DNA from 3 places in the Nonomuraea sp. NPDC051298 genome. Region 1 is predicted to be linked to each of the others. Evidence: riboswitches for the same ligand, from Rfam matches in the RefSeq annotation. Region 1 holds a riboswitch; each other region holds the start of a gene.
The links. A riboswitch is a leader RNA that binds a small molecule or an ion and turns the genes downstream of it on or off. The one in region 1 is predicted to bind thiamine pyrophosphate.

Region 1 (3,266 bases):
GGCAAGATGCTGCGCGTCCAGTTGCCCCACGAGGTGCTGGCCAAGCAGGGGTCGATGGTCGCCTTCCAGGGACAGATGGACTTCGACTACGAGGGTTCCGGCGGGATCGGGAAGTTTCTCAAGAAGGCCGTGACGGGGGAGGGGGGCTCGCTGATGCGCGTACGCGGCGAGGGGCAGCTCTACCTGGCCGACAACGCCGACGACATTCACCTGTTCTTCCTGGAGAACGAGGGCATCACGGTCAACGGGCGCAACCTGCTGGCCTTCCAGCCGCAGCTCACCTGGGACATCAAGCGCGTCCAGGGGGCGGGGGTGGCGGCCGGCGGGCTGTTCAACACCACCGTCACCGGCACGGGGTGGGTGGCCATCACCACGCACGGCACGCCGGTGCTGCTCGACGCCGCCCGGATGCCGACGTTCGCCGACGGGCAGTCCGCGGTCTGCTGGAGCGCGGGGCTGCAGGTCGGGGTCAACCGGACGATGAAGGCGGGGGCGCTGATCGGGCGGGGGAGCGGGGAGGCCATGCAACTGGCGTTCAGAGGGCAGGGGTTCGTGCTGGTGCAGGCCAGCGAAGGCGTCCCGGTGGTGACCCAGTCCTCGTGACGACCTTCGGAGGGGGCTCGGGCGGCGGGCTTCGCTCAGACGCGGACCACTGCCAGCGGGCAGGGGGCGTGGTGGAGCATGGCCTGGCTGATCGAGCCGATGAGCATCCCCGCGAGCTGCCCGTGTCCCCGCGACCCCACCACCAGCAGGTCGGCCTCCGAGGCGGCCTCCTTGAGCACCTCCACCGGATGCCCGTGCACGACCTCGGCCACCACGTCCACCTCGGGGTGCCGTTCGCGGTGCTCGGTCAGTGAGGTCTTCAGCGCGCGCAGGACGTCCTGCTCGCTCTCCCTGTCTGCCGGTTCGAAGCCGCTCACGTGGGGCCAGGCCCACGCCTGTACGGCACGCAGTCGTGCCCCCCGCAGCTCCGCCTCGGCGAACGCGAACTCGAGCGCTCGCGTGGCGCAGGGAGAGCCGTCCGTCCCTGCCACGATCTCGCCGTGCGGGACGGCGGGCCGACCGTGGACCAGGACCACGTTCGCAGGGGCGTGGGTGGCCACCCCGTACGCCACCGACCCCACCAGCAGCCCCCGCACGCCGCCGATGCCACGGCTGCCGACGACCAGCAACTCGGCCGCCTCGGCCGCCTTCACCAGCGCCGAGCGGGGATCGCCCGGCAGCAGCACGCCCTCGACGTCCACCTGCGGGCACTCCCGGCGCGCGCGGTCCTGGGCGGAGATGAGGACGCTGTTCGCGCCGTCCCGCATCCACCGCGCCACCTCGGCGTAGCGGATGGGCCCCTCCTCGCACACCCACTTGGGCACGGCGTGCGCCACCGTCAGCGGCCTGCGGCGCAGCGCCGCCTCCGTGGCGGCCCACCCGGCGGCCTCCAGGCCGGTACGGGAACCGTCGACGCCAACGATGATCAACGTACTCAGCTCCTCAGACCAGCGCGTAGCACTCCACCTCGGCCCGGCGGAACGGGAGCCCCTTGGCCTCGGACTCGCGAACGCACGCGCGCTCGGCCTTGCCGAGCCGGAGCAGGCCGCAGACGGTCACGCCGGAGTACGTCCGGCAGTCGAGGTTGTGATCTGTTCTGCCGACGCGGTACATCTCCTTGACCGCCTCTCGGCACTTCGCCTTCCCGGTGTCGGAGTAGCGGCACTGGCCGATCAGGATGTCGTACTGCTCCTGGCTGACCTCGTGCTTCCCCATGCCGTCCCCGGCCGCTGCGGTGGCACCGGACGCGGCCATCACGACGAGTAGTCCAATGACAGCGGCGAATCTCATCATGTTTCCCCTGATGGGACCGTACCGCCCAGGGCGGTCCCCAAACCTCGCCCGCGATGTTTCGACCGGGGGCGGGTCTGGGTACGATCACCGCCGTCCAACGCGGGAGCCCGGTGTGGACCGGGCTGAGAGGACGGCTGACAGCCGCCGACCGCCAGAACCTGCTCCGGATAATGCCGGCGAAGGGAGTTTGCGCGATGAGTGACGCGCGCTTTTCCAAGATCTACAGCGGTGAGCTGCGGGTGCCGATGCGGCAGGTGCGACTGTCCGACGGCTCGGCGGTGACGCTGTACGACACCTCCGGCCCCTACACCGACCCCGCTTTCGAGCCCGACCTCCGGCGCGGGCTGCCGCGCCTGCGCGAGGCGTGGATCCGGGAGCGGCGGGCGGCCGGGCAGCCGGTCACGCAGGTCGCCTGCGCCCGGCGCGGGCTGGTGACCACGGAGATGGAGTACGTGGCCGTGCGCGAGGGAGTCGCGCCCGAGTTCGTCCGCCAGGAGGTCGCTGCGGGCCGGGCCATCATCCCCGCGAACGTCAACCATCCCGAGTCCGAGCCCATGATCATCGGCCGGAACTTCCTCGTGAAGATCAACGCCAACATCGGCAACTCCGCCGTCACCTCCTCGATCGAGGAGGAGGTCGAGAAGATGACCTGGGCCACCCGCTGGGGAGCCGACACGATCATGGACCTGTCCACCGGCGCCGACATCCACGAAACCCGCGAGTGGATCCTGCGCAACTCGCCCGTCCCGGTCGGCACCGTGCCCATCTACCAGGCGCTGGAGAAGGTCAAGGGCCGCCCGGAGGCGCTGTCGTGGGAGGTCTACCGCGACACGCTGATCGAGCAGTGCGAGCAGGGCGTCGACTACGTGACCGTGCACGCGGGCGTGCGGCTGGCGCACGTGCCGCTCACGACCCGACGCAAGACCGGCATCGTCTCGCGCGGGGGTTCGATCATGGCCGCCTGGTGCCTGGCGCACCACCGCGAGAGCTTCCTGTACGAGAACTTCGCCGAGATGTGCGAGATCCTGGCCCGCTACGACGTGTCGTACTCGCTGGGCGACGGGCTGCGTCCCGGCTCGATCGCCGACGCCAACGACGAGGCCCAGTTCGCCGAGCTGCGCACACTCGGAGAGCTGACCGGCATCGCGCGCGAGCACGACGTCCAGGTGATGATCGAGGGGCCGGGCCACGTGCCCATGCACAAGATCAAAGAGAACGTCGACCTGCAGCGCGAGCTGTGCGACGACGCGCCCTTCTACACGCTGGGGCCGCTCGTGACCGACATCGCCCCGGGCTACGACCACATCACCTCCGGCATCGGGGCCGCGATGATCGGCTGGTACGGCACGGCCATGCTCTGCTACGTCACCCCCAAGGAGCACCTCGGCCTGCCGGGCAAGGACGACGTCAAGACCGGCGTCATCACGTAC
Region 2 (3,266 bases), on a different contig from region 1:
TCATGGCCGCCGCCATGAGGTCGGGCCGCTGCGCCCGGGTGACGGCCGTGGCCAGCAGCACGGCGTCGCAGCCCAGCTCCATCGCCAGGGCGGCGTCGCTGGCCGTGCCGATGCCCGCGTCGAGGATCACCGGCACGCCGGCGGCCTCCACGATCAGCTCGATGCTGTGCGGGTTGCGGATGCCCAGCCCGGAGCCGATCGGCGCCCCCAGGGGCATCACGGCCGCGCAGCCGGCCTGCTCGAGCCGCCGCGCCAGCGCGGGATCGTCCCCGATGTACGGCAGCACCACGAACCCGTCGGCCACCAGCCGCTCGGCCGCGTCGAACGTCTCGATCGGGTCGGGCAGCAGCGTGCGCTCGTCGGCGATGACCTCGAGCTTGACCCAGTTCGTGCCCAGGGCCTCCCTGGCCAGCCGCGCCGTCAGCACGGCGTCGCCCGCGGTGAAGCAGCCCGCGGTGTTCGGCAGCACCTTGATGTCGCGCCCGCGCAGCACGTCGAGCACGGAGCCGCGCGCGCCGGGGTCGAGCCGCCGCATCGCCACCGTGGTCAGCTCGGTGCCCGACGCCGCCAGCGCCTGGTCGAGCACCTCGAGCGAGGGGGCGCCGCCCGTGCCCATGATGAGCCGGGAGGAGAACTTCTCCCCGGCGATGATCAGATCATCCACCTTGCACCGCCGTCAGAACCTCCACGCGGTCACGGTCGCTGAGCGCCGTCGTCTCCCAGGCGCCGCGGATGACCACCTCGTCGTTCAGTGCCACGGCCACGCCGGTGGTGGCCGAGGTCAATGTGCGTACGGCCTGCGCCACGGTCGTGCCTTCGGCCACCTCGTGCGCGGCCCCGTTGATGCTAACAATCATGAAATTTCCCGAAATCTCCCTGGGGCGCACAGCGCCGCCAGCTCGCTCTCCTCGCCCAGCAGGATGGCCGTCGTGAGCGGGGCCAGCAGCACGCCGCCCCGATGGTGCCCGGTCGCGTACGTCAGCCCCGGGGTGCCGCTCGGGCCGATGAGCGGCAGGTTGTCCGGCGTGCCGGGACGCAGCCCGGCCACCACGTCGCCGATCTCCAGCTCGGTGACGCCCGGCACCAGCTCTCTGGCGTCGCGCAGCAGCTCGTACAGGCCGCCGGCCGTGACCCGGGTGTCGAAGCCCAGCTCCTCCTGGGTGGCCCCGACCACCAGCTCACCGTCGCCCCGGGGGACCAGGTAGACCGACGAGCCGTGCACGGTGCCGCGTACGCAGCGGGTGAGCAGCGGCCGCGGCGAGCGCAACCGCATGATCTGCCCCTTGACCGGGCGTACCGGCACCTCGGCCAGCTCGGTGCTCCAGGCTCCGGCGGCCAGCACCACCCGCTCTGCCTCCAGGATCTCGCCACCGGGCCCGTCGAGGCGCACGCCGGTGATCGCGCCCGTGACGGCGCCGCCCGCGCGCAGCAGCTCGCGCGCCCGCGCCCGCACCACGGGCACGCCGCGCCGCTCCAGCGCGGTCAGCAGCGCCGCCGTCACCCGGCGCGGGTTCACCCAGGCGTCGCCGGGCGCCAGCAGCCCGCCGCGTACGGACGGGGCCAGCATGGGCTCCAGGCGGCGGCACTCGCGCCCGGTCAGGCGCTCGACCGTCAGCCCCAGCTTCTCCATGAACGCCGCCAGCTCGTCCAGCGCGGCCAGGTCGTCGGCGCCGAAGGCCACGTCGAGCGTGCCGTCAGAACGCAGATCGAGCAGGCCACCACCGCCCGTGCCGACCTCCGCGCCCGCCTCCGCGGTGAGTTCGGCGGCGAAGGCGGGCCAGCGGCGCAGTGCGGCCACCCCCAGCCGCAGCAGCGGCGCCTCGGTGTAGGTCACCTCGCTGACCGGGGCCAGCATCCCCGCGGCCGCGTGCGAGGCCCCCGTGCCCGGGGCCGGGTCGACGACGGTGACGGGCCGCCCTTCGCGCGCCAGCCGCCAGGCCACCGACAGCCCGACGACCCCGCCGCCCACGATCACGTCCACCTGCGCTCCCTTCGCCGGCATGATCCGGATCAGGTGTCTTGCGGTCGAAGGCCCGGCAAAGCCTTCCTCTCAGCCCGGTTACGGCCGGACTCCCGCGCGTCTTACGCCCACAGCCTACGGCCTCGGTGACGGACGCACGCACCGCCCCCGTTATGGTCATGAACGTGAACCATGTCGTGGTGGTGGGAGCCGGCCTGGCCGGAGTGCGTACGGTGGAGGCCCTGCGCGGGCGCGGCTTCACCGGCCGGATCACCCTGCTGGGTGAGGAGCGCCATCGGCCCTACGACCGGCCGCCCCTGTCCAAGGCCGTGCTCAAGGGCGAGGCCGACACGAGCTTCGTCGACACCGACCTGCACGCGATGGAGGTCGACTTCCGCCCGGGGGTGAGCGCCAAGTCGCTGCGCGCGGGCGTCGTGGAGACGACCGAGGGCGAGCTTCGCTACGACGGCCTGGTCATCGCCACCGGCGCCGAGCCGATCAGGCTGCCCGGCGACGGCCCCCAGCACGTCCTGCGCACCCTCGACGACGCCCACGAGCTGCGGGCCGTGCTCGTGCCGGGAGCCCGCGTCGTGGTCATCGGCGCGGGCTGGATCGGCGCGGAGGTGGCCACCGCGGCCCGCCGCGCCGGGTGCGCCGTCACGGTCGTCGAGAGCGCCGCCACCCCGCTCGCCACCGCCGTCGGCACCGGGATCGGGGCCCGCACCCTGCCCTGGTACGACGGCATCGACCTGCGCCTGGACACCATGGTCGAGTCGGTCGACGAGGGCGGCGTGCGCCTGGTGGGCGGCGAGTTCGTCGAGGCCCACGTCGTCGTGACCGGCATCGGCGTGCGTCCCGCGATCGAATGGCTGGCCGGCGCCGACATCGACCTGCACAACGGCGTCGTGACCGACGAGCACCTGCGCGCCTCGCTGCCCGGCACCGTCGCCGTCGGCGACTGCGCCGCCTGGTGGTCGCGCCGCTGGCGGACCAGGCTGCGGGTGGAGCACTGGGACACCGCGCTCAACGCCCCCGAGGTGGCCGCCGCGACGCTGCTGGGGGAGGAGGCGGTCTACGACCCGGTGCCGTACTTCTGGTCCGAGCAGTTCGGCCACATGCTCCAGTACGCCGGCCACCACCCCGCGGGCGAGCGGCTCGTCTACCGGGGCGAGCCCGAGGGCAAGTGGTCGGCCGTGTGGCTCACCGAGGGCGACACGCTGGCCGCGGTGCTGGCCGTCGACCGGCCGCGCGACCTCGTCCAGGGGCGGCGCATCATCGAGGCCGGCCACCGCCTCGACGTGGAGCG
Region 3 (3,266 bases), on a different contig from region 1:
CGTGCGCTCGCGGGTGGCCGGGCTGTCGCTGGGGGCCGACGACTACCTGCCGAAGCCGTTCGCGTTCGAGGAACTGGTGGCCAGGGTGCACGCGCTCGGCCGCCGTACCGGGCGGGCGGATCCGCCGATCCTGGAGCGGGCGGGCGTCAGGCTCGACTGGGCGCACCGGCAGGTGTTCCGCGACGGCGTGTACGTGCCGCTGGCCCGCAAGGAGTTCGGCGTGCTGGCCGAGCTGCTACGGGCCGCGGGCACGGTCGTGTCGGCCGAGGAACTGCTGGAGCGGGTGTGGGACGAGCACATCGATCCGTTCACCAACACCGTCCGCACCACGATGATGAAGCTGCGCAGGAAGCTCGGGGAGCCCCAGGTGATCGAGACCGTGCCCGGCGCGGGATACCGCGTCCCATGAGCGTGCGGTTGCGTTTCGCGCTGGCCTGCGCGGCGCTGTTCGCGGTGCTCGGAGGGCTGGTCCTGACGGGCGTCTACCTGGTGACGTCGCAGAGCCTGGAATACCGCGGCGGGCTGCTCACTCCCGACTCGATCAGCGTTCAGGACGGCCGCGGCTTCACCCGCGGCTTCATCCGCGGCAACGATGCCTACGAGATCGCGCGGAGCCGGGCGATGCAGGTGGTCGCCGTCTATCAACGCGACACGCTCGCCAACGTCAGGAACGTCGGCGCGCTGGCGGTGCTGGCCGGGGCGGGTGCGGCGTTCGCGGTCGGCTGGCGGGCGGCGGGCTGGGTGGTTCGGCCGGTCAAGGCGGTGACCGAGACCGCGCGGCGGGTGGCGCAGAGCCACGACCTGACCGAGCGCATCGCGTACGAGGGGCCGCGCGAGGAGGCCAAGGAACTGGCCGACATCTTCGACACGATGCTGGACCGGCTGGCCCGCTCGTTCGACGGGCAGCGGCGCTTCGTCGCCAACGCCGCCCACGAGCTGCGCACCCCGCTGACGATCAACCGCACGCTGGTGGACGTGGCCGTGCGCCGGCCCGATGCCACGGACGACGTCAAGCGGCTGGGCGAGTCGCTGCTGCTGGTCAACGGCCGCCACGAGCGGCTCATCGACGGCCTGCTGGCGCTGGCCGAGGGCGAGCAGACGGTGCTCGACCGGCACTCGTTCGACCTGATGGACGTGGCCGAGCACGTGCTGGACCTGGCCGCGGCCGAGGCGGCCGAGCGGGAGGTGACGATACACCGGCTGCTCGACGCGGCTCCGACGATGGGCGAGGCGGTGCTGGTCGAGCGGCTGGTGCAGAACCTGGTGGAGAACGCGATCCGGCACAACCACCCCAAGGGCGAGGTGTGGGTGACCACGCGGCAGCGCACCGAGCAGGCGGAGCTGGTGGTGGCCAACACCGGGCTGCAGGTGCCGGCGTACGAGATCGAGACGATCTTCCAGCCGTTCCGCCGGCTGCACGGCGACCGGCTGCGCTCTGAACGGGGCAGCGGGCTGGGGCTCTCGATCGTACGGGTGATCGCCGAGGCGCACGGCGGCACGGTCGTCGCCCGGCCGCGTGACGAGGGCGGGCTGACGATCACCGTGGAGCTGCCCATCGGGTGAGGCGGCGCTGTCGGCGCCGGGGGGTGGCTGAGGACGGACGAATAGTGCATCATGGGGTCGCGCGCCGGGGTGATCTCCGGTTCGCAGACCGATCGTCGCGGGAGCTCGGGGTTCGCCGGGCTGAGAGGGCAGCCAGATCCGCTGCCGACCGCATGAACCTGTCCGGGTAATGCCGGCGTAGGGAGTGTGCGATGACGCATGGCGTCGAAGAAGTCCCGCTGACCCTCGAAGGCCGGCCGCCGAGGACCCTGGGGGTGCTCGACCAGGGCGCGCTCTGGGCGAACCTCGGTGTCAGCCTGCTGGGCTTCTCCGGGGCGCTGGTGCTGCTCGATCCCCTCGGCAACGCCCCGCTCAGCCTGGCCGCGGCGCTCGTGGCCACGGTGGTCGGCAGCCTGATCGGCACAGCCATGGTGGGTCTGTCGGCCGTGCCTGGCACGCGTACGGGGCAGCCGGCGATGGTGCTGCTGCGCGGGCTGTTCGGGGCCAGGATCTCCTACGTGCCCACGGTGCTGAACATCGTGCAGATGCTGGGCTGGGGCGCGTTCGAGCTGTGGGTGATCGCGAAGGGCGCCACCGCGATCTTCGGGTCGGTGCCGTACCAGGTGTGGGTGATCGTGGCGGGGGTGCTGACCACGGCGCTGACGATCTGGCCGCTCGGTTCGGTCCGGCTGCTGCGCCGGTACGTCACCGTCGGCGTGATCGTCTCGATGGTCTGGTTCACGGTGTTCTTCCTGCGCGAGGCCCCCGTGCACCAGGGCGGCGACTGGACGGCCTTCCCCGCCGCGGTCGACTACGTGATCGCGCTGTCGGTGTCGTGGGTGCCGATGGCCGCCGACTTCGCCCGCCACTCGCGTTCAGGGCGGGCCGCGTTCACCGGCGTGGTGGGCGGCTACACGCTGGCCCAGGTGGCCTGCCTGGGGCTGGGCGTCTACGCGGTGGCCATCGCGGGCGCGGCCGGGGTGTCGGCCGATCCGACGTCGGTGTTCGGGCCGTTCGTGGCGGTGCCGCTGGGCGCGCTGTTCTTCGGCATCCTGGTGCTGCGGGAGACCGACCAGTCGTTCGCCAACGTCTACTCCACCACGGTGTCGCTGCAGAACCTGATGCCGCGCATGGACCGGCGCGTCTTCTCCGCCGTCATCGGCGTGCTCACCGTGGTGATCGCCCTCTTCGTGGACGTCAACTCCTACGGCTCGTTCCTCAGCGTGATCGGCGCGGTGTTCGTCCCGATGTTCGCGGTGCTCGCGATCGAGTACTTCGTGCTGGGCGGAGCCGGCCGCTGGAACACCGCGCAGGACGCGCCCTCGCGGTGGGCGATGCTGGTGCCGTGGGCGCTGGGCTTCGTGGCCTACTGGCTGACGACCTCGACGCCGACCGTGCCCGCCTGGGACGGGCTGTGGGCGGGCCTGCGCGAGGCCATCGGCTTCGCCCGGCAGCCGTGGATGAACGGCGCGCTCGGCGGGGCCTTGGCGGCCGCGCTGGTGACGCTGGTCATCGGCCTGTTGACGCGGCGGCCCGCCGTTCGACGTTGAGCAGGTGCTGCTTGGCGGGCAGGCCGCCCGCGTAGTCGCCGAGCTGGCCGTCCTCGCGCACCACCCGGTGGCAGGGCACGATCACGCACACGGGGTTGGAGGCGAGCGCGTTGCCGATGGCCCGCAGCGCGCGGGGGCGGCCGATGCTCTCGCCGATCTGCTCCAGCGTGGTGG

Region 2: another riboswitch for thiamine pyrophosphate. It lies ahead of thiO (glycine oxidase ThiO); the one in region 1 lies ahead of thiC (phosphomethylpyrimidine synthase ThiC).
Region 3: another riboswitch for thiamine pyrophosphate. It lies ahead of ACZ6S0_RS42980 (purine-cytosine permease family protein); the one in region 1 lies ahead of thiC (phosphomethylpyrimidine synthase ThiC).

The regions. Positions count from the first base shown of each region.
Region 1 covers NZ_JBVJIM010000004.1:458,584-461,849, reverse strand. The annotation lists gene ACZ6S0_RS15705 (AIM24 family protein) at 1-603, shown strand, start outside; gene ACZ6S0_RS15700 (universal stress protein) at 639-1,472, opposite strand; gene ACZ6S0_RS15695 (hypothetical protein) at 1,486-1,797, opposite strand; TPP riboswitch at 1,926-2,038, shown strand; gene thiC (phosphomethylpyrimidine synthase ThiC) at 2,031-3,266, shown strand, end outside.
Region 2 covers NZ_JBVJIM010000002.1:543,670-546,935, forward strand. The annotation lists gene ACZ6S0_RS07820 (thiazole synthase) at 1-664, opposite strand, end outside; gene thiS (sulfur carrier protein ThiS) at 657-857, opposite strand; gene thiO (glycine oxidase ThiO) at 854-2,002, opposite strand; TPP riboswitch at 1,971-2,087, opposite strand; gene ACZ6S0_RS07835 (NAD(P)/FAD-dependent oxidoreductase) at 2,146-3,266, shown strand, end outside.
Region 3 covers NZ_JBVJIM010000025.1:34,845-38,110, reverse strand. The annotation lists gene ACZ6S0_RS42990 (response regulator transcription factor) at 1-409, shown strand, start outside; gene ACZ6S0_RS42985 (sensor histidine kinase) at 406-1,563, shown strand; TPP riboswitch at 1,651-1,764, shown strand; gene ACZ6S0_RS42980 (purine-cytosine permease family protein) at 1,755-3,092, shown strand; gene ACZ6S0_RS42975 (methylated-DNA--[protein]-cysteine S-methyltransferase) at 3,052-3,266, opposite strand, start outside.